DNA from 3 places in the Streptomyces sp. SYSU D01066-1 genome. Region 1 is predicted to be linked to each of the others. Evidence: riboswitches for the same ligand, from Rfam matches in the RefSeq annotation. Region 1 holds a riboswitch; each other region holds the start of a gene.
The links. Region 1 has a riboswitch for cyclic di-AMP ahead of ACY1JF_RS01670 (C40 family peptidase). Riboswitches for the same ligand answer to the same signal wherever they lie in the genome.

Region 1 (7,913 bases):
CGGCCCCCACAGATAACCCGTGCCACTGACCTGGGAGCCGTCCTTGACGATGGGGTCACGCCACCAGGACGGCCAAGTGATGACGACCGGCGGCGCCTTCGCCTCGGGCGGGGCGTCGGCGACGGCCTGCGCGGCGAGCGGGTCGGGCCCGGGGGCGCCGCGCTGTTGCGACCAGTACCCCGCGCCCGCGAGAAGAAGGGAGAGGACCACGGCGAAGGTGAGCACCACGCCGTTGTTCAGCATGGTCAGGAAGACCCCGCAGCCGACCAGGGCGAAGAGCACGGCTGCCAGCGCCTGGCCGTCGACGCGCCCGGTCAGCAGCTTGCGCACCTCGTTCTCGTCCTCGTCGTGGGCCGGGACGAACAGCCACGCGAAGCCGTAGAAGAGCAGGCCGAGGCCGCCGGTCGCGGAGAGCACCGCCAACGTGATCCGGAAGATCACCGGGTCCATGTCGCACTGCCGGCCGAGCCCCGCGCACACCCCGGCGACCACCTTGTGCCGCCGGTCGCGGCGGAACCGGTGCGGGGGCCCGGGTTCGCCCGTCCCGTCCCCGGCAACGGTGCCGGCGCCGGGCGTGGCCTCCGCACCGGGTGCGGTGTGCCGCGGCCGGGCGCCCCGTGGCGGGCGCGGGCCGGTACCGGGTCCCGTACCCGCCGCGGCGCGCTCGTTTTCTGTCATGCGTCCATGGTGGCGGGCGCGGCGCCGCGGCGGCAGCCGGTACGACCCTGGTCGGACCCTGATATCGGCCCTGACGAGGCGCCGGGGAGATGTTCGACGACACGCCGCCCCGAAGATCAGGGGAGTCTCCGGGGTACACCCTGATGTCCTGTTTCCGGGGCCGTGTGACCATCGTTGGCATGCCGGAAGCCACAGCAGCGCCAGTCGTCGAGCCATGGCCGCCGCGCAAGCTCTACCGCAGCAGTGACGGACGCTGGCTCGGTGGAGTGGCGCGGGGGCTCGCGGGCCACCTCGGGCTGCCCGTGATCTGGGTGCGGCTGGTCTTCGTCGGCCTGTTCGTGGCCGACGGGCTCGGCGCGCTGCTCTACGCGGCGTTCTGGTTCTTCGTGCCGCTCGGCGTCGGCGGAGTCGACGCGCAGAAGCCGCCGTCCCTCGTCTCCACCGAGACCTCCCCGGACGGCCGCCGCAGGCTCGTCGCCCGCAGACCGGACAAGGGACAGATCGTCGCCCTGCTCCTCATGGTCGCCGTGGCCATGGTCTTCGTGGGCAACGTGAATCTGAGCGGCGGGGCCAGGGCCTACCTCTGGCCGGCCGTGCTGGTCGGCGCGGGCGTCGCCCTGGTCTGGCGGCAGGCGGACAACGCCCGCCGGGCCCGCTGGGTCGAGGCCGGCCGGCGTCGGCGCACGGTCCGGCTGCTGCGCGCGGTGGTCGGGGTGCTGCTGGTGACGGCCGGTGTCTCCGGCATCTTCGTCCTCCAGGGCTCCGCGGCCCACCTCGGATCCGTGCTCCAGGCGGCCCTGGCGGTCCTGGTAGGCATAACGCTGCTGGCCGGGCCGTATCTCGTGCGCATGACGCAGGACCTCTCGGAGGAACGCCTGATGCGCATCCGCGCCCAGGAGCGCGCCGAGGTCGCCGCCCATGTGCACGACTCGGTGCTGCACACCCTGACCCTGATCCAGCGCAACGCGGAGAGTCCCGGCGAAGTGCGGCGCCTGGCCCGCGCCCAGGAGCGGGACCTGCGCGCCTGGCTCTACAAGCCGGAGGGCAACGGCAAGGACGAGGACGACGAACCGGCCACCCTCGCCGAGGCCGTGAAGCGCAACGCCGCCGAGGTCGAGGACAAGCACGGCGTCCCCATGGAGGTCGTCGTGGTCGGCGACTGCCCGCTCGACGAACGGATCGGGGCACAGATGCAGGCCGCGCGCGAAGCGATGGTGAACGCGGCCAAGTACGGTGGCGAGGGCGGCGCCGTACAGGTCTTCGCCGAAGTCGAGGGCAGGACGGTCTTCGTGTCCGTCCGGGACCGGGGACCCGGCTTCGACCTCGAATCGATACCCGCCGACCGGATGGGTGTCAGAGAATCGATCATCGGCCGCATGGAGCGCAACGGCGGCACGGCGCGGCTGCGCGCGGTGCCCGGCGGCGGCATGGAGGTCGAGCTGGAGATGGAGAGGGCGGAGAAGACGTCATGAGTGACCCGACCGAAGCGAACGCGGGATCAGCCGAGTCGGCCGGCGGTGCGGCCGAGCGGCACGTACGCGTGGTCCTCGTCGACGACCACCGCATGTTCCGTACGGGTGTGCAGGCCGAGATCGGCCGGACCGAGCAGACCGGGGTCGAGGTGGTCGGTGAGGCCGCCGACGTCGACCAGGCCGTCACGGTCATCACCGCGACCCGGCCCGAGGTCGTCCTGCTCGACGTCCACCTCCCGGGCGGCGGGGGTGTCGAAGTCCTGCGTCGCTGCGCTCCGTTGATGACCGGCGCCGAGCGGCCCGTGCGCTTCCTCGCCCTGTCCGTGTCGGACGCGGCGGAGGACGTGATCGGCGTGATCCGCGGCGGTGCGCGGGGCTATGTGACCAAGACGATCACCGGCGCCGACCTCGTCGACTCCGTCTTCCGGGTCCAGGAGGGCGACGCCGTCTTCTCGCCCCGCCTGGCCGGCTTCGTCCTCGACGCCTTCGCCTCCACCGACGCCCCGCCGGTCGACGAGGACCTCGACCGTCTCACCCAGCGGGAACGCGAGGTGCTGCGCCTCATCGCCCGCGGCTACGCGTACAAGGAGATCGCCAAGCAACTGTTCATCTCCGTCAAGACGGTCGAGTCCCACGTCTCGGCGGTCCTGCGCAAACTCCAGCTGTCCAACCGGCACGAGCTGACACGGTGGGCCACCGCGCGGCGCCTCGTCTGACGCGGCTCGCGCCGGGGACTTGTCTGACGCGGCTCGCCCTGGGGTCTTGTCTGACGCGGCTCGCGCCCGATGGTTTCGCCGGGGCCGGCCGGCGTCGCAGGGGCGACGGGGTAGCTGCAGTTCCCCGTTTTCCTTCTCGTCTTCCTTCCCGGCTTCCGGAACGAACGCCGTTCCGCGTCACCGGAGTCCGAGGTGCTTGACACCAACCGGGTGGCTCCGGTGGACGGCGTCTCGTCCACCGGAGCCGCCCGGACCGGGGCCGACGGGTTCGGGGCGTGGATCATCCGCCCGCCCGCTCGATCCGCGTGGCCGAGTCCAGGTGCCGGTCGGGCTCGGCGCGGCACGGCCGGTCCCGTCCCACCCGAGGTGCGGAATCGGGGCCCGGCGGCCGTGCGGAGCATGATGCCGGAGAGCGCCCGGGGGCTGGTGGTGAGCCGGGTCCGTGCCCTTCATTAGGCTCCGGGCTCATGGACGTACTCATCCACCTCTTCGTCGGTCTGCACATCATCGGCATCGCGGCACTGCTCGGCGGCTTCCTCACCCAGATGAAGGCGATGGGCGAGGGCACGGCCCGCTTCGGTCCGGCGATGCTGCACGGCGCGCTGACCATGCTGGTCACGGGGGTGATCCTGGTCGGGCTGAACCAGGCCGACGGGCAGTCCGTCAACAACATCAAGATCGGCGTGAAGCTGGCCGTGCTGGTCGTGATCCTCGGCCTCGTCTACGTGAAGCGGGACGAGGAGAAGGCGGAGAAGGGCCTGTTCGGGCTGGTCGGCGCGCTGACCATGGTGAACGTCTTCATCGCGGTGCTGTGGACCTGAGCGCCGGCCGCGTGGACACGGCCGGCGCCGGGGACCGGAGCCGGGGAGCGGAACCCGCTCAGGCCGGGCGGAGCGGAACCGCTCAGGCCGGGCGCACCACGCTGTAGATCGACGACTCGCCGTCGTAGTAGACGGACTCCTCGCGGACGTACGCGCCCGGCTTCGGCGCGTGGATCATCATGCCGTTGCCGATGTAGATGCCGACGTGCGAGATGTCGTCGTAGAAGAAGACCAGGTCACCTGGTTGCGCCGCGGAGATCGACACCGTCGTTCCGGCGTTGACCTGGTCGTAGGTGGTACGGGGCAGGTCGACGCCCGCGTCCTTCCAGGCGGCCTGGGTGAGGCCGGAGCAGTCGTAGGAGTCGGGGCCGGTGGCGCCCCAGACGTACGGTTTGCCGATCTGGGCGCGGGCGAAGGCCAGGGCCTTCTCGGCCTTGGTGGTGTACGAGGAGTCGGTCGCGGACGTCGTCCCCGTCGATCCCGTCGTCCCCGCCGATCCCGAGGAGCCGCTCTCCTGCTCGGCGGCGGTCTTCGCGGCCTCCTCCTGGCGCTGCCGCTCCTCGGCCTGCTGCCGGGCCAGCTCATCGGCCTTGCGGGCCGCCTCCTGCTGCTTCTCCCTCTCGATCGCGGCGAGCCGCGCCTTCTCCTGGGCGGTCAGGTCGGCCAGCAGCTCACGCGCGGAGGCGAGCTTCGTCTGGACGGCGGCCTTGGCCGCCTTCAGGTCCTTCTGCGACGTGGTGAGCGTCTGGAGGCTCTCGGTGGCCTCCTGGCGCTTCTCCATCGTCTCCGCCTGCTGGGCGACGTAGTCGTCGACCAGCCGCTTCTGCCGGCCGGTGAGCCGGTCCATCAGCTGGTTCTGGTCGAAGTAGTCCTGCGGGGAGTCCGCGAGCAGCAGGGTCGCGGTGTCGGAGACGGCCGTGCCGGTGCGGTACTGGGCGGCGGCGAAGGAGCCCAGTTCCTCGCGCGCGTCGTTGAGCTCCTGGGTGCGCTCGGCGACGTCGTCCAGGAGGGTGTCGACCTGCTCCCGCTGCTTCGCGGTCTTCTCCTTGGCCGCGTTGTACTTCTCGGTGGCCGACCCGGCCTGGCGGTAGAGGTCGTCGACCTTCTTCTGGACCTCTTCCAGGCTCGGCCGGTCGTCGGCGGGGGCCGCGGTGGCCGTCTGGGGGAGCAGGGCCACGGAGGTGAGCGCGGCCGTGGCCAGGACGGGGGTCCGTATGCCTGCCATGCGCGTTCCGGCGGGACGCGACTTGCGGTGCGACGCCAAGGGAGGCGACTCCTTCCGTGCTCCGCCTACCGGGTTAGCTGTCGGGTTCGGGCGGGGGTGGTACGGAAGGCTGCCCTACGGTTCGGGCCCGGGGGAGGGCTGTGAACCGATTCACCCCAGTGTCACGGTGGGTCCCCGGTTCCGGGCGCCGCGTGGGCACGCCGGATTCGGCGGAGGCCGCGCGGCCCGGCGACGTTCGCCGGTGGGGGTCGAGCGGCCCGTCCGCACCGTAGCCAACTCATGCGGCCCCTGTGAAGGTTGAAGGGTGATATGCCCGATACATTTTCGTGACCTAGGGAACGGTCCTCACGGTGGGTGACGTGCGGTGGCGGGAGCGTGTCCGGCGGTCCGGGTCCGGCCGGGTTTCCCGGGGGGCGCCCGGTTGTCGGTGGGGCGCCCTAGACTCGTAGAGCGATGAGCAGCCTCTTTGACGACAGCTTCCTGGCGAACCTCCAGGCCCCCCGCGGCCACGAGGAGGAACCCCCGCCACCGCCCGAGGACGAGCACGTGCCGGAGCCGATCCCGGACGATCTGTTCGCCGGGAAGTTCGACGTGCCGCCGGAGCGGGACCCCTACTACCGGGACGGCGCCCCGCGCCCGGTGCTGGACCCCGCCGCGCTCCTGGACGGGCTGAACGAGAACCAGCGCGCCGCGGTCGTCCACGCCGGCTCCCCGCTGCTCATCGTGGCCGGCGCCGGTTCCGGCAAGACCCGCGTCCTCACCCACCGCATCGCCCACCTGCTCGGCGCGCGCGGTGTCCACCCCGGCCAGATCCTCGCGATCACCTTCACCAACAAGGCCGCCGGTGAGATGAAGGAGCGCGTCGAGCAGCTCGTCGGCCCGCGGGCGAACGCCATGTGGGTCATGACCTTCCACAGCGCGTGCGTACGCATCCTGCGGAGGGAGTCGAAGAAGCTCGGTTTCACCTCGTCGTTCTCGATCTACGACGCCGCCGACTCCAAGCGGCTGATGGCGCTGGTCTGCCGTGACCTGGACCTCGATCCCAAGCGCTTCCCGCCGAAGTCCTTCAGCGCGAAGATCTCCAACCTGAAGAACGAGCTGATCGACGAGGAGGACTTCGCCGCCCGGGTCGCTGGGGGCACCTCCCAGACGGAGTCCGGGGGAGGTTTCGAGCAGACCCTCGCCCAGGCGTACGCGATGTACCAGGCCCGGCTGCGCGAGGCCAACGCCCTCGACTTCGACGACCTGATCATGACGACGGTCAACCTGCTCCGCGCCTTCCCGGACGTCGCCGAGCACTACCGCCGGCGCTTCCGGCACGTCCTGGTGGACGAGTACCAGGACACCAACCACGCCCAGTACGCCCTGGTGCGCGAGCTGGTCGGCACCGGCGACCACGGCGAGGGCGTCCCGCCGGGCGAGGGCGGTGTCCCGCCCGCCGAGCTGTGCGTCGTGGGCGACGCCGACCAGTCGATCTACGCCTTCCGCGGCGCGACCATCCGCAACATCCTCCAGTTCGAGGAGGACTACCCGGACGCGACCACGATCCTCCTGGAGCAGAACTACCGCTCCACGCAGACCATCCTGAGCGCCGCCAACGCGGTCATCGAGCGCAACGAGTCGCGCCGGCCGAAGAACCTGTGGACCAACGCGGGCGCGGGCGAGCGGATCACCGGGTACGTCGCCGACACCGAGCACGACGAGGCCCAGTTCGTCGCCGACGAGATCGACCGGCTCACCGACGCGGGTGAGGCCAAGGCCGGTGACGTCGCCGTCTTCTACCGCACCAACGCCCAGTCCCGTGTCTTCGAAGAGGTCTTCATCCGCACCGGCCTGCCCTACAAGGTCGTCGGAGGCGTCCGCTTCTACGAGCGCAAGGAGGTCCGGGACGTCCTGGCCTACCTGCGGGTCCTCGCCAACCCGGAGGACTCGGTGCCGCTGCGGCGCATCCTCAACGTGCCCAAGCGGGGCATCGGCGACCGCGCCGAGGCGATGATCGACGCCCTGGCCCAGCGCGAGAAGATCAGCTTCCCGCAGGCGCTGCGGCGCGTCGACGAGGCGTACGGCATGGCCGCGCGCTCCACGAACGCCGTCAAGCGCTTCAACACACTGATGGAGGACCTCCGTACGATCGCCGAGTCCGGTGCCGGACCGGCCACCGTGCTGGAGGCGATACTGGAACGCACCGGCTACCTGGCCGAGTTGCAGGCCTCCACCGACCCGCAGGACGAGACCCGCATCGAGAACCTCCAGGAACTCGCCGCCGTCGCCCTGGAGTTCGAACAGGAGCGCGCGGAGGCGGAGGGAGAGGGCGAGCGGGCCGGGTCCGCCACCCTCGCCGACTTCCTGGAGCGGGTCGCCCTGGTCGCCGACTCCGACCAGATCCCCGACGAGGAGGACGGCGACGGCGTCGTCACGCTGATGACGCTGCACACCGCCAAGGGCCTGGAGTTCCCGGTGGTCTTCCTGACCGGCATGGAGGACGGCGTCTTCCCGCACCTGCGCGCCCTCGGCCAGACCAAGGAGCTGGAGGAGGAACGGCGGCTGGCGTACGTCGGCATCACGCGCGCGCGTGAGCGGCTGTACCTGACCCGGTCGACGCTGCGCAGCGCCTGGGGGCAGCCGTCGTACAACCCGCCCTCGCGGTTCCTGGAGGAGATCCCGGCCGCCCACCTGGCGTGGAAGCGGACGGGCGCGAGCACCTCCGCTCCGTCCGCGGGGCCGGTCTCCGGGGTGGCGGCCTCACTGTCGTCGTCCCGGTCGCGGTCGTCGGCGTCCGGCGGGTCCGGGTTCGCCACGCGCCGCACCGGTGAGCAGCCGGCGGTGTCGCTGGCGGTCGGCGACCGGGTCACGCACGACCAGTTCGGGCTCGGGACCGTGGTGGCGGTGAAGGGCACGGGAGGCAACGCCGAGGCGACGATCGACTTCGGCGACGCCAAACCGAAGCGGCTGCTGCTGCGGTACGCGCCGGTGGAGAAGCTCTGACGGAACGCTGAGGCCG
Region 2 (7,913 bases), 210 kb from region 1:
GGACTACGTCCGTGCCTACCGGCACATCCATGACCGCTTCCGCGACCTCGGCGTGGACAACGTGGTGTGGACGTGGGTAATCACCGGCTACCTGAACCACGCCGGCCTGTTCGAGCGGCTGTACCCGGGCGACGAGTACGTCGACTGGATCGGCTACAACCAGTACAACTACTACCTCTGCCACAAGACGGAGTGGCTGAGCTTCGCCCGGACGCAGAAGGCCACGCACGACTGGATACGGACGCACATCTCCGACGACAAGCCGCTGATGCTGTCGGAGTTCGGCAGCGCGTCCGACCCGGACCGGCCGGACCGGCAGGCCCAGTGGTACACACAGGTGCCCCGGGTCCTCAAGGGCCTGGACGGGGTCAAGGCCGCGCTCCAGTGGAACTACCGGGACCCGGGACCGCACTGCGACCTCTCGGTGGCCGGCGACGCGGCCTGGCGCAGCCTGCGCGAGGCGGTCGCCGACCCGTATCTCAACCAACCGCTCAAGTGACCAGACCCCTGCGGACGTTCACCCCGCGAACCGGGGGCCGCGCAGCAGCGCGCGGCCCCGCCGGTACCACCGCCAGGCGACCGTCCTGGGGCTGTCGCGGTAGGGCGCGACGCGTACGCCCCGCCCGGCCAGCCAGCCCTGGACGTCGGCGACGGTGTGGGTGCGCCGGACGATGAGGCGGGCGATGCGGTAGCGCTCGTCGCGGTCGGAGCTGAGCGCGTGCCGCACCGCCGTCGCCGTCTCGTAGCCGGCGCGGGCCGACAGGGACCGCACCTTGGCGCTGTTGTAGCCGTGCGGATAGGCCAGGTGGCGGACCGGGTGGCCCAGGGCGTCCTCCAGCACGGCCTTGGAGGAGCGGAGCTCGACCGTCAGGGCCCTGGTGGAGAGGGTGTCCAGCTGGGCGTGGGTGACGGTGTGACTGCCGATCTCCATGCCGTGGTCCTCCAGGCCGGCCGCCTGGTCCAGGGTCATCATCGGGGCGGGCGGCAGCAGGCTGCGTCCGCCGGCCGCGATGGCACCGGTGGTGAGGTAGGCGGTGGCGGCCAGGCCACGCCCGGCCAGTGTCTCGGCGGTCGGACCGGGCAGGTCGGCGAAGCCGTCGTCGAAGGTCAGCAGGACCGGGCGGGGCGGCAGCGGGGCCCGTCCGGCGAAGTGGTCGGCGAGCGCGCTGATCGTCAGGGGGGTACGGCCGCTGTCGGCGATCGCGTCCAGGTGGGCGGCGAACTGACGTGGGGTGACCGTGAATTCCGCTATCCAGTCGGGCGGGTCGTCCATGACCGCGTGGTAGAGGAAGACGGGGATGTACCGACGGGGCCCGGTGCCCCCCGCCTTCCCTGCGCCCCCTGCCTGCTCCGGGAAGCCCGCCTGCTCCGCGTCCTCTGCCTGTTCCGTGTCCCCCGCCTGTTCCGTGTCCTCTGCTTTTCCCGAGCCCCCTGTTTCCCCCGCGCCCTCTGCTTTTCCCGAGCCCCCCGTTCCCCCCGTTCCCCCCGTGGCTCCCTCGCGCTCCGCTGTCCCCGTGCCTTCCGTGCCCCCGCCCGTTTCCTCCCCGGTGGTTCTCGCGGGCTCTCCTGTCATGACCAGCGCCTCCCTGTTGTCCTCACGCCCCGGCCACCGCGGCTCGGGGTGACTCCGGTCCGGCCGTGCGCAGAGCGCGCCGGGCCCGCAGATAGCCGAGGGGGCCGTACAGCATGCCCCGGCGCTGGAGGCGCGACAGACGCCGCGGCCAGGGATGGGTACGGGCGTCGTGCCCGCCCGGGACCCGCGCCCCCGCCTCCCCGCCACCGCCCTCCTCGTCCCGTACGGCCGTCAAGGCCCGCGCATGGGCCAGTCCGCCCGGCAGCCGGGCGAGGAAGGCCGGCAGCAGTCCCGGTCGGTTGACGAGGACGGCCGTGAGATACGCGGTCAGCCCGGCCCCGTAGCCGAACGCCTGGGTCTCCAGATCTCGCCAGGTCTCCCGGTGGTGGTGCCAGACCAGGGCCGTCGGGGTGTAGTGCAGCCGGTATCCGTGGGCCAGGACGCGGACGAAGCCGTAGAGGTCGTCGCCGCCCCGGGCGTGGGTGCCCGCGCCGGTGGCCGGGTCGAAGCCGCCGACCTCGCGCAGCACCGAGGTACGGAAGGCCATGCCGGCGCCGGAGCCGAACCGTCCGGCGGTGAACGGGAACAGCGGTTCGTCGGCGGGCGGGTCGGCGGGGTCGTACGTCCGTGGGGTGAAGCCCTTGGCGAAGCCGCCGTGGCTCTCCAGGAGCACCTGGGCGGGGGTGCGCAGCCGCGCGGGCAGGATCAGGCCGGTGGCGCAGCCGAGCCCCGGGTCGGCGGCGAAGGGCGCGGTCAGCTCGGCCAGCCAGCGCGGGTCGGCGACCACGTCGTCATCGGTGAAGGCGGTCACCTCGCCGCGTACGGCGTCGAGCCCACGGTTGTGCGCGGTCGCGAGCCCGGGCACCGGTTCGCGCACGTACCGCACCCGTTCGCCGTACTTGCGCTCCACCAGGTCCCGGGTCTCGTCGGTCACCGGCGCGTTGTCCACGACGACGACCTCGAAGTCCGGGTGGTCCTGGGCGAGCAGCGAGTCGAGGGCGCGGGCCAGCTGACCGGCCCGTTCCCGGGTGGCGACCACGACACTCGCGGACGGCGGCACGGCCCCCGGCCCCACCGCCGGCACAGCTCCCGCCGCCGGTGCAGTCCCCGTCGCCGGTGCAGTTCCCGCCGCCGATACAGCCCCCGTCGCCGATGCAGCCCCCGCCGCCGCTGCCGGGCCCGCCAGGCCGTCCCGGACGAGCCCCGTCAGCACGGACACCGCGTCGGCGCCCTCCGGCACCCGTCCGACCATCGTGCCCACCGGCCGTCCCGCCCGCCGGACCAGGACGAACACCTCGCCCGGGACCACGGGCGGACTGCCCGGCCCCGGTCTGAGCGAGGCCCCCTCCCCGCCGTCCCCGAGTTCCAGCTCGGCCACCTGCACCGGTCCGATGCCCAGGAACTCCCGTATCTCCCGTTCCGTCTCCCGTCGTGCACGCGCTGCCCCGAACATGCGCATCCCCCCTGGATCGTCCGCGATCGACCGTCCTCACGTGCGACGCAGCCGCGCCGCGCCCTTCAGCGTCCGGGCCGCGAGCGAGGCGAGCCGCGGCCGGTCGCGCACGAAGCCGTGCGCCCGGCGCGCGGGCTCACGACCGAGCCAGTACAGAGCGGCGCCCGCCCCCCAGCGCGTCACCGCGCCCTCGTAGAGGGACAGTTCACCCGTCTTCAGCGACTCCTTGTACTCGGCCGCGCCCCGTCCCATGTCCAGCAGGCCGATGCCCTCGGCGGCGGCTGCCTCGGCCATCCGCAGATGCAGTACCAGCCCCGGCGAGTACTTCGCGGCGGCCATGTCGTACGCCGGGAACCAGCAGGCCAGGACGGTCGAGGAGCGCAGCCCGAAGTGGGCGGCGACCGGCCGGCCGCCGGCGTAGAGGACGGAGAGCGTGCCGGTGCACTCCGGGGCGCGGGTGGCGGCGAGCCGGCCGACGAGTCCGGTGATCCACCGCCGCGCGAACCGGTCGCGGCGCCCGGTCCTGCGGTACTGCGCCGACTTCCACGCCATGAGCGCGCGCAGCGCGGCCGGTTCCCGCTCGTCGAACACGAACCGCACGTCCCCGACCTGGCGGCCGAGCCTGCGCTCCTTGGCCAGGGTGGTCTTGAGGAACTTCGGCGACCGGGAGCGCAGCGCGGTCTCGTACGCCTCGTAGCCGTTCGCGACGTCGATGACGTGCGAGGCGTACCGCGCGGCGGCGTACGGCGTGAACAGCCCCTGGCCCGCCTCCAGGTTGTCGAAGGCGAAGCTCGACAGCGCGCAGGCGCGCAGCAGCCGCCGGGTGTCGGGGAGCGGCCCCTGGCGCCATACCGCCCCTTGACAGTCCGACACCCCCAGACCGATGGCGCGTCCCTGCCCCAGCGGTCCGCGCTCGTACGGCAGGAAACCGGCGCTCTCGCCGCCCTCGTACACCACCGCCACCCGCGCCGTCGGGCGGACTTGGCCCACGGCCTGGGTGAACTCCGGTTCCATGAAGGGGTTGCGGGGGGCGTGCGACTTGGCGCGCAGCTCCCGCCAGTGCTCCCGTTCCCCCTCGCCCAGTTCCTCCGGCCTCAGCACACGAATGCGTCCGCTGCTCAACCCGACCCCCCGATCAAGTCCCCCTGGACAGAAGGAAAGTACCCCTGGGGTCCCTCGGAGCGGTAGAGAGCGGAGCATGTTGCTGCCAACCGGTGCACAGCGCTTCAACCGCCTTTAGCCGGTGATGCGTCAGGTTCCGGACATCGGCGTCGAGTGCGCGCGCCCGACGACGGTGAGTCGAGGGCGCGCGGTGTCCGTATTCTCTGATCATGGACCCCACCGCATACGCCCTCGTCGCCACCGATCTGGACGGAACGCTGCTGCGCGGCGACGACACCGTCTCCGAGCGGTCGCTCGCCGCGCTCGCACGGGTGACCGGGGCCGGCGCGCACCACCTGGTGGTGACGGGGCGTCCGGCGCCGAGAGTGCGCGCGCTCCTCGGCGGCCTCGGCTGCGGGGGGCTCGCGGTGTGCGGCCAGGGCGCGCAGGTGTACGACGCCGCCGCGGACCGGCTGCTGTGGTCGGTCACCCTGGACCGGGAGCTGGCCGAGACCGCGCTCGGCAAGATCGAGGCCGAGGTGGGGGAGGTGTACGCCGCCGTCGACCAGGACGGGGTGGAGGGGCTCACGCTGATCGAGCCCGGGTACCTGATGCCGCACCCCACGCTGCCCGCGGTGCGGGTCGGCCGGCGCGACGACCTGTGGGCGGAGCCCATCAGCAAGGTGCTGCTGCGCCACCCCCGCCTGTCCGACGACGAGCTGGCGGCGACGGCCCGCGCGGTGGTCGGGTCGCTGGCGACGGTCACGATGTCGGGGCCGGGGACGGTCGAGCTCCAGCCGTACGGCGTGACCAAGGCGACCGGTCTGGAGCTGGCGGCGGAGCAGCTGGGGCTGAGCCCGCGGCGGACGGTCGCCTTCGGGGACATGCCCAACGACATCCCGATGTTCCGGTGGGCGGCCCACGGCGTCGCCATGGCCGGCGCCCATCCGGAACTGCGGGCGGTGGCCGACGAGATCACCCTGTCGAACGAGGACGACGGCGTGGCCGTCGTCCTCGAACGGCTGTTCAGCTGAGGCGTGTTCCGGGCCCCGGCGGGGCTCAGTAGGCGCTGTAGACGTTGTCCATGGAGCCGTACCGGGCGGCCGCGTAGTTGCAGGCGGCGGTGATGTTGGCGACCGGGTCGTACATGTCCCAGGAGGTGCCTTCGACGTGGTAGGCGTCGAACGTCGGCTTGATCACCTGGAGCAGGCCCTTGGACGGGGTGCCGTTGATGGCGTTGATGTCCCAGTTGTTGATGGCGAACTGGTTGCCGGACGACTCCCGCATGATGTTGCGGTAGATGCCGTCGTACGTGCCCGGGATGCCCTTCTCGGCCATGATGTCGAGCGACTGGCGGATCCAGCCGTCGAGGGTGTTGCTGTAGCCGCTGGCCGCGGTCAGGGCGGCCGTGGTGGTCGCCGTGGCCGAGTCGGCGACGGCGGGGGTGGCGGCCGGGGCGGCGGACGCGCCGGCGGCGCCGGCGATCGGCAGCGCCAGCACGGCGGCGCCGGCACCGGCGAGGGCGAGCTTGCGGACGAGGCGGCTGGCGCCGGCGGCGTGCCGGAGGGCCTTGGCGGGCATGGTGCGTTCCTCTCCATACGCCTGCGAGGTGAGCTGTCGGGTTCGGGCGGGGAGGTGCCCGGCCGTGCCCTGTCGGGCCCGGCTTCACCCCGAGCCGCTCCGGTCCTCCGGTGACGTCGGGTGACGTCCGGTGACCGGCGCGGCGACCTACCTGGGTCCCCCGCTCCTGCCGTGAATGAGTCGGATGGGTGTGCGTCGGGCGGTGGCAGGATTCGGCGTCCGCTCGACAGGCCGGGAACGTATGCGACAGCACATGTCCGGAACAAGTGCGGGAATCACCTGACGTGCATATTGATCTTGTTCTGGGGCATTTGGGGTACTTGATCCTTTGCGGGTGCCAAGGGTCAACTGGCTTGTGGCGCAAAGGGATGCGGGGCGTGCGGGCAGCCGCGCGCGGCCGGGCGGCGGCGTGAGTCAACTCACTGGCGCCGGCAAGTGGGGTAAATCAGGCAATAGCGCCAACTCGGTTTTTATTGACCGAGGGCGGCTGGGGTCGTCGGCGCGAGTGCCCCCGGGCCCGCCCCTGGCCCGCCCGGGGGCGGGGACGGGGGTCCGTGGATCGAATGGGTGACGTTCCCGGGGCGCGCGGTGTCGGGGGGAGTGGTGGGATCTTCGATGGGCTCCCGGCGGACCCTCGACGGGGTCTTGCGGATCGGCGCCGGGGCCCGGCGGGGTCCTCTGGGACCCCGGGGACTGTGACGGGGGCTGGGGCCGGCGGGATGTCGGGGTCTGGTGGGGTGCGGGGCTCCGGGGAGCCTGACGGGGCGCCGCTGGGGCCCGGGGAGCCTTTCGGGCGGCCTCTTGGGATCAGGGGTTCCCAAAGGTCTTCGGGGGCCCTCAAGGAGCTTCGGGGATCCTCAAGGAGCTTCGGGGGTTCCCAAAGGCTCGGTGGGTCCCCGAGGGGTGCGGGCGGAATCGCGGCACCGGCGCGTCCCGAACGCTCCATGAAGTCGATCTATGTCCACTCATATCACCTGATCAAGAACATGCAGTTCATGATCTGATACCGGCCGTCCTGCAACGGTGGGCGCTATCGGTGATCGAAACGTGACCGGATACGCTGACTTGAGTGATGGCAGCGACCTATCGACCAGCCGTGTAGCCGCGAGTAGACACCAGCAGACAGGAGACCCCTCGTGACCGTCGTCGGGCCGTTCGGGCTGAGCGTGCGGGACCAGGCTCTGGAAGCCGATGTCCAGGCCGGAATGGCGGCAGTCGAGGAAGGACTGCTGGAGGCAACCAAGAGCGAGGTGCCCTTCATCACGGAGGCCGCCCAGCATCTGGTGCGGGCGGGCGGCAAGCGGTTCCGGCCGCTGCTGGTGATGCTCGCGGCCCAGTTCGGTGACCCCTACGCCCCCGGGGTGGTGCCCTCGGCCGTGGTCGTGGAGCTGACCCACCTCGCCACGCTGTACCACGACGACGTGATGGACGAGGCCGCGGTACGGCGCGGGGTGCCCAGCGCCAACACCCGCTGGGACAACTCCGTCGCGGTGCTGACCGGCGACTTCCTCTTCGCCCGGGCCTCGCAGATCCTCGCCGACCTCGGTCCGGAGGCGGTCCGGGTACAGGCCCTGGCGTTCGAGCGGCTGGTCACCGGCCAGATCCTGGAGACCGCGGGCCCGCAGGACGGCCGGGACCCGGTCGACCACTACCTGGACGTGCTGGGCGGCAAGACCGGCTCGCTGGTGGCGGTCGCCTGCCGGTTCGGCGCGATGATGTCCGGCGCCGACGAGAGGGCCGTGGACGTCCTCACCCAGTACGGCGAGCGGCTCGGCGTCGCCTTCCAGCTCGCCGACGACGTGCTGGACATCGCCTCCGACTCCACCGAGTCCGGCAAGACGCCCGGCACCGACCTGCGCGAGGGCATCGCCACCCTCCCGGTCCTGAGGCTGCGCGAGCGCGCCGCCCGGCTGGGGCTCGCCGAGGACCTCGCCCTGTGCGAGCTGCTCGCCTCCGACCTGACCGACGACGCCCGGCACGCCGAGGCGCTGCGCCTGCTGCGCGCCCACCCGGCCCTGGAGCAGGCTCGGCGGGACACCGTCCGCCACGCCGAGGAGGCCCGCGCGGCCCTGGCCCCGCTGCGCGCGTGCGAGGCGAAGACCGCGCTGGTGGAGCTGTGCGACGCGGTGGTGCACCGGGCCGGCTGAGCCCCTCCGGACTCCGCTTCCCCTACGGCTGGGGGAGCCCTCCGCGTACGCGTGTCAT
Region 3 (7,913 bases), on a different contig from region 1:
AGAGCACGGCGCCGGCCGCCGGGTCGATGACGGCCCGTACGACGGTGTCGACGCCGCGCGGCGCCATGGCCTGCACCACGGGCCGCAGCTCGGCCGGGGTCCCGAACAGCTCGGTCAGCTCCTCGTACGCGCGTCGCAGCTGCTCCTCGTCGGCCAGGTCGAGGCGTACGCCGCCCAGGTCGGCCCGGTGGCGCAGATGGGGGGCGGTGGCCTTCAGGGCGACGGGCCGGCCCAGGCCGCGCGCGGCGGCGACGGCGGCGTCGGGGGTGGGGGCGGGCAGGGCGCGGTGGACGTGGACGCCGTAGCGGCCGAGCAGTTCGCAGGTCTCCTCGGCGCCGAGGGTGAGCCCCTCGCCGCGCGCGAGGAGGCGCTGGATCAGCTCGGCGGCGCCCTTCTCGTCCACGTCCTCGTACTCCGGCACCTTGCCCGGCTCGGCGGTGTCGCGACGCCAGCGGGCGTAGGTGACGGCCTGGGCGAGGGCCCGGACCGCGCGCTCGGCGGCGGGGTAGGCGGGGATGAGGCGGGTGCCCTCGGCGGGGCTCTCGGCGGGGCCCTGGGCGGGACTCTCGGCGGGAACGTGGGCCGGGGGCCGCCCGGGTGGGACGGCGGGCTCCTCCGCCGGGGCGGGGGGCCGGCCGGCCGGCGGGGGCGGGGCCGGGCGGGGGGCCGGGGCCGTGCTCGTGGCCGCCGACAGGGCCCGTGCCAGGCCGCCCAGCTCCACGTGGACCACCAGGACGGGCTTGGCGGGCGACTCGACGGTGGCCGAACGCAGGGCCTCCGCCAGGGCGGCGTCGCCGGCCGCGCCCTCGCCGAAGGCCGGGATCGCGGTCACCACCACGGCGTCGCACGCGTCGTCGGCGAGCGCCTCGGCGAGCGCCGCCCGGAAGTCCGCCGGTGCCGCGGCCGTGGTCAGGTCCAGCGGGGGCAGCGGGCGCAGCCCCTCGGAGAGGCACGCGTCGTGGGTGAGCAGGCCCAGCGACTGCGAGTTGCCCAGGATGGCCACCCGCGGTCCGGCGGGCAGCGGCTGCCGGGCCAGCAGCAGCCCCGTGTCGACCAGCTCGGTGATCGTGTCGACGCGGATCACGCCGGCCTGCCGCAGCAGGGCCGAGACCGTCGCGTGCGGCAGCCGGGTGGCCCGTACCGGGTGGCCCCGCGGCGCCGCGCCGCCGTGCCGGGCGCCCGCCACCACGACCAGCGGCTTGACCGCCGCCGTGCGGCGCGCGAGGCGGGTGAACTTGCGCGGGTTGCCGATGGACTCCAGGTACATCAGGGCGACGTCGGTGTCGGGGTCGTCGTACCAGTACTGCATGACGTCGTTGCCGGAGACGTCGGCCCGGTTGCCTGCGGAGACGAAGGTCGACACGCCGGTCACGCCGGTGACCCCGCCGCCGCGCCGGTGCAGCCGGGAGAGCAGGGCGATGCCGATGGCGCCCGACTGGGCGAACAGCCCGATCCGGCCGGGGCGCGGCAGCTCGGGGGCGAGGGAGGCGTTGAGCCGGACCTCGGGTGAGGTGTTGACGACGCCGAAGGCGTTGGGGCCGATGATCCGCATCCCGTACGCGCGCGCGTGCCGCACCAGGGCGCGCTGGCGCTCACGGCCCTCGGGACCGCTCTCGGCGTACCCGGCGGAGACGACGACCAGTCCCTGCACGCCGTGCCGGCCGCACTCGGTGACGACCTCCGGCACCCGCTCGGCGGGGACGGCGACGACCGCGAGGTCCACGGGCCCCTCGATCTCCCGCACCGAGCGGTGGGCCGGCACTCCGTCCAGCTCCGTCCGCCCCTCCTCGAAGGCGCGGTTCACGGCGTACAGGCGGCCGGTGAAACCGGCGTCCCTGATGTTGCCGAGGATGCCGCGGCCCACGCCGCCGGGGGTGCGGCCGGCGCCGATGACCGCGACCGAGCCGGGGGTGAGCAGCCGCCGGACGGAACGGCCCTCGGCGCGCTGTTCGCGCGCGTACTGCACGGCGAGCGAGCGGTCGGTGGGTTCGAGGCCGAACTCCAGGCGGACGACGCCGTCCTCGAAGCTGCGCTTCTGGGTGTACCCGGCGTCCGTGAACACCTTGATCATCTTGGTGTTGGCGGGGAGCACCTCGGCGGCGAAGCGGCGGATGCCGCGCTCGCGCGCGACCGCGGCGATGTGCTCCAGGAGCGCGGAGGCCACGCCGCGTCCCTGGTGGGCGTCCTGGACGAGGAAGGCGACCTCCGCCTCGTCGGCCGGCCCGTGCGCGGGCGTGCCGCCGGCGCCGATCCGGTCGTAGCGTACGGTGGCGATGAACTCGCCGCCCACCAGGGCCGCGAGTCCCACCCGGTCCACGAAGTCGTGGTGCGTGAAGCGGTGGACGTCCTTGGCGGACAGCCGGGGGTAGGGCGCGAAGAAGCGGTAGTACTTGGACTCGTCCGAGACCTGCTCGTAGAAGCTGACCAGGCGCTCGGCGTCGTCGGCGGTGATGGGGCGCACGCGGGCGGTGCCGCCGTCGCGCAGCACCACGTCCGCCTCCCAGTGGGCGGGGTACTCGTGCCGGTCCGACGCGGTCTGCATGGGGCCCAGCGTACGGCTCGGGTACGACAGCGGCCCGGGGCCGAAGGGGGCCGTCCGGCGGGAGCGCCGTATGGAAGACTGGTCTAGACAAGCCTGCACGACCGAAGGGCAGAAACACATGGCTGAGCGCCGCGTCAACGTCGGCTGGGCCGAGGGCCTCCACGCCCGCCCCGCCTCCATCTTCGTCCGGGCCGCCACGGCCAGCGGCGTCCCGGTGACGATCGCCAAGGCCGGCGGCAACCCCGTCAACGCCGCCTCCATGCTGGCCGTTCTGGGTCTGGGCGCCCAGGGCGGCGAAGAGGTCGTCCTCGCGTCGGACGCCGAGGGCGCGGACGCCGCGCTGGACCGCCTGGCCAAGCTGGTCGCCGAGGGGCTCGAGGAGCTTCCGGAGACCGTCTGAGCCGTCGCGCGCCCCGGGGCGAGCCGTGCCGGTCCTTCGGGGCCGGCACGGCTTCCGTGTTTTCCGCACCCGGTACCCGGGCACCGTGAACCAGCCGCGTTCCCCGGCGGAAAAGACACGGGGACGGTAATGAAACGGCAGCAGAAAAATACCCCGCTGAATAACTCCTCTTTGTATACGGCGTCCGTGTTAATACCGCAGGCTCGGCATGTTTACGGCACGTTGCGAGTTCCTCACACGCTCCGCGCGGTCGGCGCCCGGGGCGGGGCGCAGGCGGTGCGCGGCCGTCGACCGCTCGGTGTGCAGCGCGGTGAGCGACCGGGCGCGTTCGCCGTCGCCCCGGGCCACGGCGTCGACGATCGCGCCGTGCTCCGCCCAGGTGTCGACCGGGCTGGCGGGCGCCTCCACGGTGTACATCCAGGCGATCCGGTGCCGCAGCCGGGTCAGCGTCGAGGTCATCGCCGCGCTGCCGGCGGCCTGGGCGAGCGTCTCGTGGAACCAGCCGTCCAGCGAGCGCAGGTCGTCGCTGTTGCCCCGCCTGGCCCGCTCCTGGCCCAGCCGCACCAGGCCGCGCAGCACCTTCAAATGGGCCTCGGTGCGCCGCTGGGCGGCCCGGGCGGCGCCGAGCGGCTCCAGGAGCAGCCGCATCTCCAGCAGGTCGGCGGCCTCCTGTTCGGTGGGTTCGGCCACGCACGCGCCCGCGTGGCGCCGCGTCACCACGAATCCCTCGGCCTCCAGGGTCCGCAGGGCCTCGCGCACGGGGACGCGGGAGACGCCGTAGCGCCGGGCGAGGAGTTCCTCGGTGAGCCGGCTGCCGCGCTCGTAGACACCGGCGACGATGTCGTCCCGGATCGCCGTGCACACCGAATGCGCCGGAATACGCATGACCGACCTCCGCCTTAATCCCCGTGAAACGTCGACGATTGACGCGTGTTCAGTGACTCTATTGCAATGCGCCGCGCTTTCCGACGGGGGGGCGGTTTCCCTGGCTGTTTTTGGTCTGTTTTTGGTCACCTTTAACGTCCGAAAGCCCCGGCTCGGGGAGCCGGGGCTTTCGGGTGTGCCGTGCCGCGGGGCGTCAGACGGTGACGCCGTGGGAGCGGAGGTAGGCCACCGGGTCGATGTCCGAGCCGTACTCCGGCCCGGTGCGGGCCTCGAAGTGCAGGTGCGCCCCGGTGACGTTGCCGGTCGCCCCGGAGAGGGCGATCCGCCGGCCGGGGGTGACCGTCTCGCCGACGGAGACGCCGATGGACGACAGGTGGCCGTACTGGGTGTACGTCCCGTCGTGCATCTTGATCACGACCTGGTAGCCGTACGCGCCGCCCCAGCCGGCCTCGACGACCGTGCCGGCGCCGACCGCGCGGACGGCGGTGCCGGACGCGGCGTGGAAGTCGATGCCGGTGTGCGTGCCGGAGGACCACAGACCGCTGCTGGCCCGGTACGCGGTGGACACGTAGGAGCCGCTGATGGGGGCCACGTAGGTGTTCAGGCGCTTGCGCTCGGCCTCGCGGGCGGCGCGCTCCTGGTCCTCGCGGGCCTGCTCGGCGGCCTCGGCGGCCCGCTCGCGGGCGGCCCGCTCGGCCTGCTCCCGGGCGGCGGCGTCCTCGGCGGCCTGCCGCTGGGCGGCGGCCTGGGCGCTGACCTCCTCGGCCACCGAGTCGCCGAGGGTGATGACCGGGGTGAGGCCGGTGTCCTGGGGGGACGGCTCGGCGGCGAACGCGGGGGCCGTGAGGGTGCCGATGACGCCGGTGGTGGTGAGGGTCGCGACCCCGGCCGCGCGGACGGTGGTGCGGTGTACCCGGCCGGGACGGCGGTGCTTGCCGGTGGCGCGCGTGAACGCCATGTAGAGGCTGGTCCTTTCCTTCCCTCTCGCCTACCGGGTTAGCTGACGGGTTCGGAGCAGGAAGGTCTCCTACGGGCCCCCTCGCTGCGCGCGGGCGTCCGATTCACCCCAGGGACTGGTGGGTCCCCGGCTCCCCTGGCTCGCGCCGTACGGGGACTCGGCGATGACTGTCCGGTGCCGCGGGTGCGGCGCACTGCCTGACGGACAGCCGGGGAGACGCTAAGCGGGCGTCGGTTCAAGACTCAAACGCATCACGGTTTTTGTTGTCCATCCCACAGGGCAGACGGGCAACCTCTGCACCAATCCACCCCATTCGGACACAGGGCGGTTCCGGCGGCACGAAGGTCGCCGGAACCGCCCCACGCGCGCGTGCCGCTACTCGGCGCTCACCACGGTGACTTCGCCGATGCCGAGGGCCTCGACGGGCTCCTTGATCCGCGCCGCGTCACCCACCAGGACGGTCACCAGACGGTCCACCGGGAAGGCGTTGACGACCGCCGCGGTGGCCTCGACCGTGCCGGTCTCGGCGAGCCGCTGGTACAGCGTCGCCTGGTAGTCGTCGGGCAGGTACTGCTCGACCTGGTCGGCCAGCGTGCTCGCGACGGCCGCCGCGGTCTCGTACTTCAGCGGCGCCACGCCCACCAGGTTCTGCACGGCGACGTCCCGTTCGGCGTCGGTGAGCCCGCCCTCGGCGAGCGTGCGCAGCACCTTCCACAGGTCGTCGAGGGCCGGGCCGGTGTTGGGGGTGTCGACGGAGCCGCTGATGGCGAGCATCGCGGCGCCCGTGCCGTCGGGCGCGGACCGCAGGACCTGGCCGAAGGCGCGGACGCCGTAGGTGTAGCCCTTCTCCTCGCGCAGGACGCGGTCCAGGCGGGAGGTGAGGGTGCCGCCCAGGCAGTACGTGCCGAGCACCTGGGCGGGCCAGACGCTGTCGTGCCGGTCGGGACCGGTACGGCCGATCAGCAGCTGCGTCTGGACGGAGCCGGGGCGGTCCACGATGACGACGCGGCCGGTGTCGTCGGCGGTCACCGGGGGCACGGGCCGCGGTTCGGCCGCCGAGCCCGTCCACGAGCCGAGGGTGTCGTCGAGCAGCGCGCCGAGGTCGACGCCGGTGAAGTCACCGACGACCACGGCGGTGGCGGTGGCGGGGCGGACGTGCTTCTCGTAGAAGGCGCGGACGGCCGCGGAGTCGATGCCGGCGACCGTCTCCTCGGTGCCCTGGCGCGGACGGGACATCCGGGAGTCCGCCGGGAACAGCTCCCTGGAGAGCTCCTTGGCGGCCCGGCGCGAGGGGTTGGCCAGTTCGTGCGGGATCTCGTCGAGCCGGTTGCGCACCAGGCGTTCGATCTCGCTGTCGGCGAACGCGGGGGCCCGCAGGGCGTCGGCGACCAGGCCGAGCGCCTTGGCGAGGCGGGAAGCGGGCACTTCGAGGGTGAGCCGGACGCCGGGGTGGTCGGCGTGCGCGTCCAGGGTGGCCCCGCAGCGCTCCAGTTCGGCGGCGAACTCCTCGGCGGAGTGCTTGTCGGTGCCCTCGGAGAAGGCGCGGGCCATGATGGTGGCGACGCCGTCGAGACCGGCCGGCTCGGCGTCCAGGGGGGCGCGCAGGAACAGCTCGACGGCGACGACCTGCTGGCCGGGGCGGTCGCACCGCAGGACGGTGAGGCCGTTGCCGAGCGTGCCGCGCTCGGGGGCGGGGAAGGCCCAGGGCTTGGGCTCGCCCGCCTGCGGCCGGGGGTGGAAGTCCATGGTGGCGAGCTCGGTCACTTGGCCGCCTCCTCGTTCTCGTCGGTGGCGTCGTCGGCGTCGGCGTCGGCTGCGGGGGCGGTGGGCTCGTAGACGAGCACCGCGCGGTTGTCGGGGCGCAGGCGGGCCTTGGCGACCTCCTGTACCTCCTCCGCCGTCACCTCCAGGACGCGCTGTACGGCGGTCAGGGCGAGCTGCGGGTCGCCGAACAGGACGGCGTAGCGGCACAGCTCGTCGGCGCGGCCGGCGACCGTGCCGAGCCGGTCCAGCCACTCGCGCTCCAGCTGGGCCTGGGCCCGCTCCATCTCCTCGGCGGTGGGCCCCTCCTCGGCGAACCGGGCCAGCTCCTCGTCGATGGCGGCTTCGACGACCGGCACCTCGACGTCACCGGAGGTCTTCACGTCCAGCCAGCCCAGGGAGGGCGCTCCGGCCAGGCGCAGCAGACCGAAGCCGGCCGCGACGGCCGTACGGTCGCGCCGTACGAGGCGGTTGTAGAGGCGGGAGGACTCGCCGCCGCCGAGGACGGTGAGGGCCAGGTCGGCGGCGTCGCACGCGCGCGTGCCGTCGTGCGGCAGGCGGTAGGCGGCCATCAGGGCGCGGGCCGGGACCTCCTCCTCGACGACCTCGCGCAGCTGCCCGCCCATGACCTCGGGCAGCGAGCCGTCCCGGGGGGCGGGCTTGCCGTCGTGGGAGGCGATGGAGCCGAAGTACTTCTCGATCCAGGCGAGCGTCTGCTCGGGGTCGATGTCGCCGACCACGGACAGCACCGCGTTGTTCGGCGCGTAGTAGGTGCGGAAGAACGCGCGGGCGTCCTCCAGGGTGGCCGCGTCCAGGTCGGCCATGGAGCCGATCGGGGTGTGGTGGTAGGGGTGGCCCTCCGGGTAGGCGAGGGCGGTCAGCTTCTCGAACGCCGTGCCGTAGGGCACGTTGTCGTAGCGCTGGCGGCGCTCGTTCTTGACGACGTCCCGCTGGTTCTCCATCGACTCGTCGTCGAGGGCGGCGAGCAGGGAGCCCATGCGGTCGGCCTCCAGCCAGAGGGCGAGCTCCAGCTGGTGGGCGGGCATGGTCTCGAAGTAGTTGGTGCGCTCGAAGCTGGTGGTGCCGTTGAGGGAGCCGCCGGCGCCCTGCACCAGTTCGAAGTGACCGTTGCCCTTGACCTGGGCGGAGCCCTGGAACATCAGGTGCTCGAAAAGGTGAGCCAGACCGGTACGGCCCTTGACCTCGTGGCGCGAGCCGACGTCGTACCAGAGGCACACCGCCGCGACCGGGGTCAGGTGGTCCTCGGAGAGCACCACGCGCAGGCCGTTGGCCAGGCGGTGCTCGGTCGCTGTCAGCCCGCCGGAGCCTGCCTCGGCTGTGGCCGTGTGACCCATGGGCATGTACGT

Region 2: linked by a shared signal. The riboswitch ahead of ACY1JF_RS00650 (transglycosylase SLT domain-containing protein) and the one ahead of ACY1JF_RS01670 (C40 family peptidase) in region 1 are both predicted to bind cyclic di-AMP.
Region 3: linked by a shared signal. The riboswitch ahead of ACY1JF_RS16630 (M23 family metallopeptidase) and the one ahead of ACY1JF_RS01670 (C40 family peptidase) in region 1 are both predicted to bind cyclic di-AMP.

The regions. Positions count from the first base shown of each region.
Region 1 is NZ_JBUDHV010000001.1:338,752-346,664, forward strand. It holds gene ACY1JF_RS01650 (PspC domain-containing protein) at 1-678, opposite strand, end outside; gene ACY1JF_RS01655 (ATP-binding protein) at 858-2,150, shown strand; gene ACY1JF_RS01660 (LuxR C-terminal-related transcriptional regulator) at 2,147-2,866, shown strand; gene ACY1JF_RS01665 (hypothetical protein) at 3,334-3,687, shown strand; gene ACY1JF_RS01670 (C40 family peptidase) at 3,770-4,951, opposite strand; cyclic di-AMP (ydaO/yuaA leader) riboswitch at 4,960-5,134, opposite strand; gene pcrA (DNA helicase PcrA) at 5,366-7,897, shown strand.
Region 2 is NZ_JBUDHV010000001.1:133,030-140,942, forward strand. It holds gene ACY1JF_RS00625 (glycoside hydrolase family 26 protein) at 1-499, shown strand, start outside; gene ACY1JF_RS00630 (polysaccharide deacetylase family protein) at 518-1,273, opposite strand; gene ACY1JF_RS00635 (glycosyltransferase family 2 protein) at 1,596-3,026, opposite strand; gene ACY1JF_RS00640 (GNAT family N-acetyltransferase) at 3,063-4,127, opposite strand; gene ACY1JF_RS00645 (HAD family hydrolase) at 4,358-5,161, shown strand; gene ACY1JF_RS00650 (transglycosylase SLT domain-containing protein) at 5,187-5,708, opposite strand; cyclic di-AMP (ydaO/yuaA leader) riboswitch at 5,713-5,901, opposite strand; gene ACY1JF_RS00655 (polyprenyl synthetase family protein) at 6,845-7,855, shown strand.
Region 3 is NZ_JBUDHV010000015.1:30,066-37,978, reverse strand. It holds gene ACY1JF_RS16645 (bifunctional acetate--CoA ligase family protein/GNAT family N-acetyltransferase) at 1-2,542, opposite strand, end outside; gene ACY1JF_RS16640 (HPr family phosphocarrier protein) at 2,661-2,942, shown strand; gene ACY1JF_RS16635 (GntR family transcriptional regulator) at 3,132-3,827, opposite strand; gene ACY1JF_RS16630 (M23 family metallopeptidase) at 4,021-4,785, opposite strand; cyclic di-AMP (ydaO/yuaA leader) riboswitch at 4,798-4,958, opposite strand; gene ACY1JF_RS16625 (M16 family metallopeptidase) at 5,161-6,549, opposite strand; gene ACY1JF_RS16620 (M16 family metallopeptidase) at 6,546-7,907, opposite strand.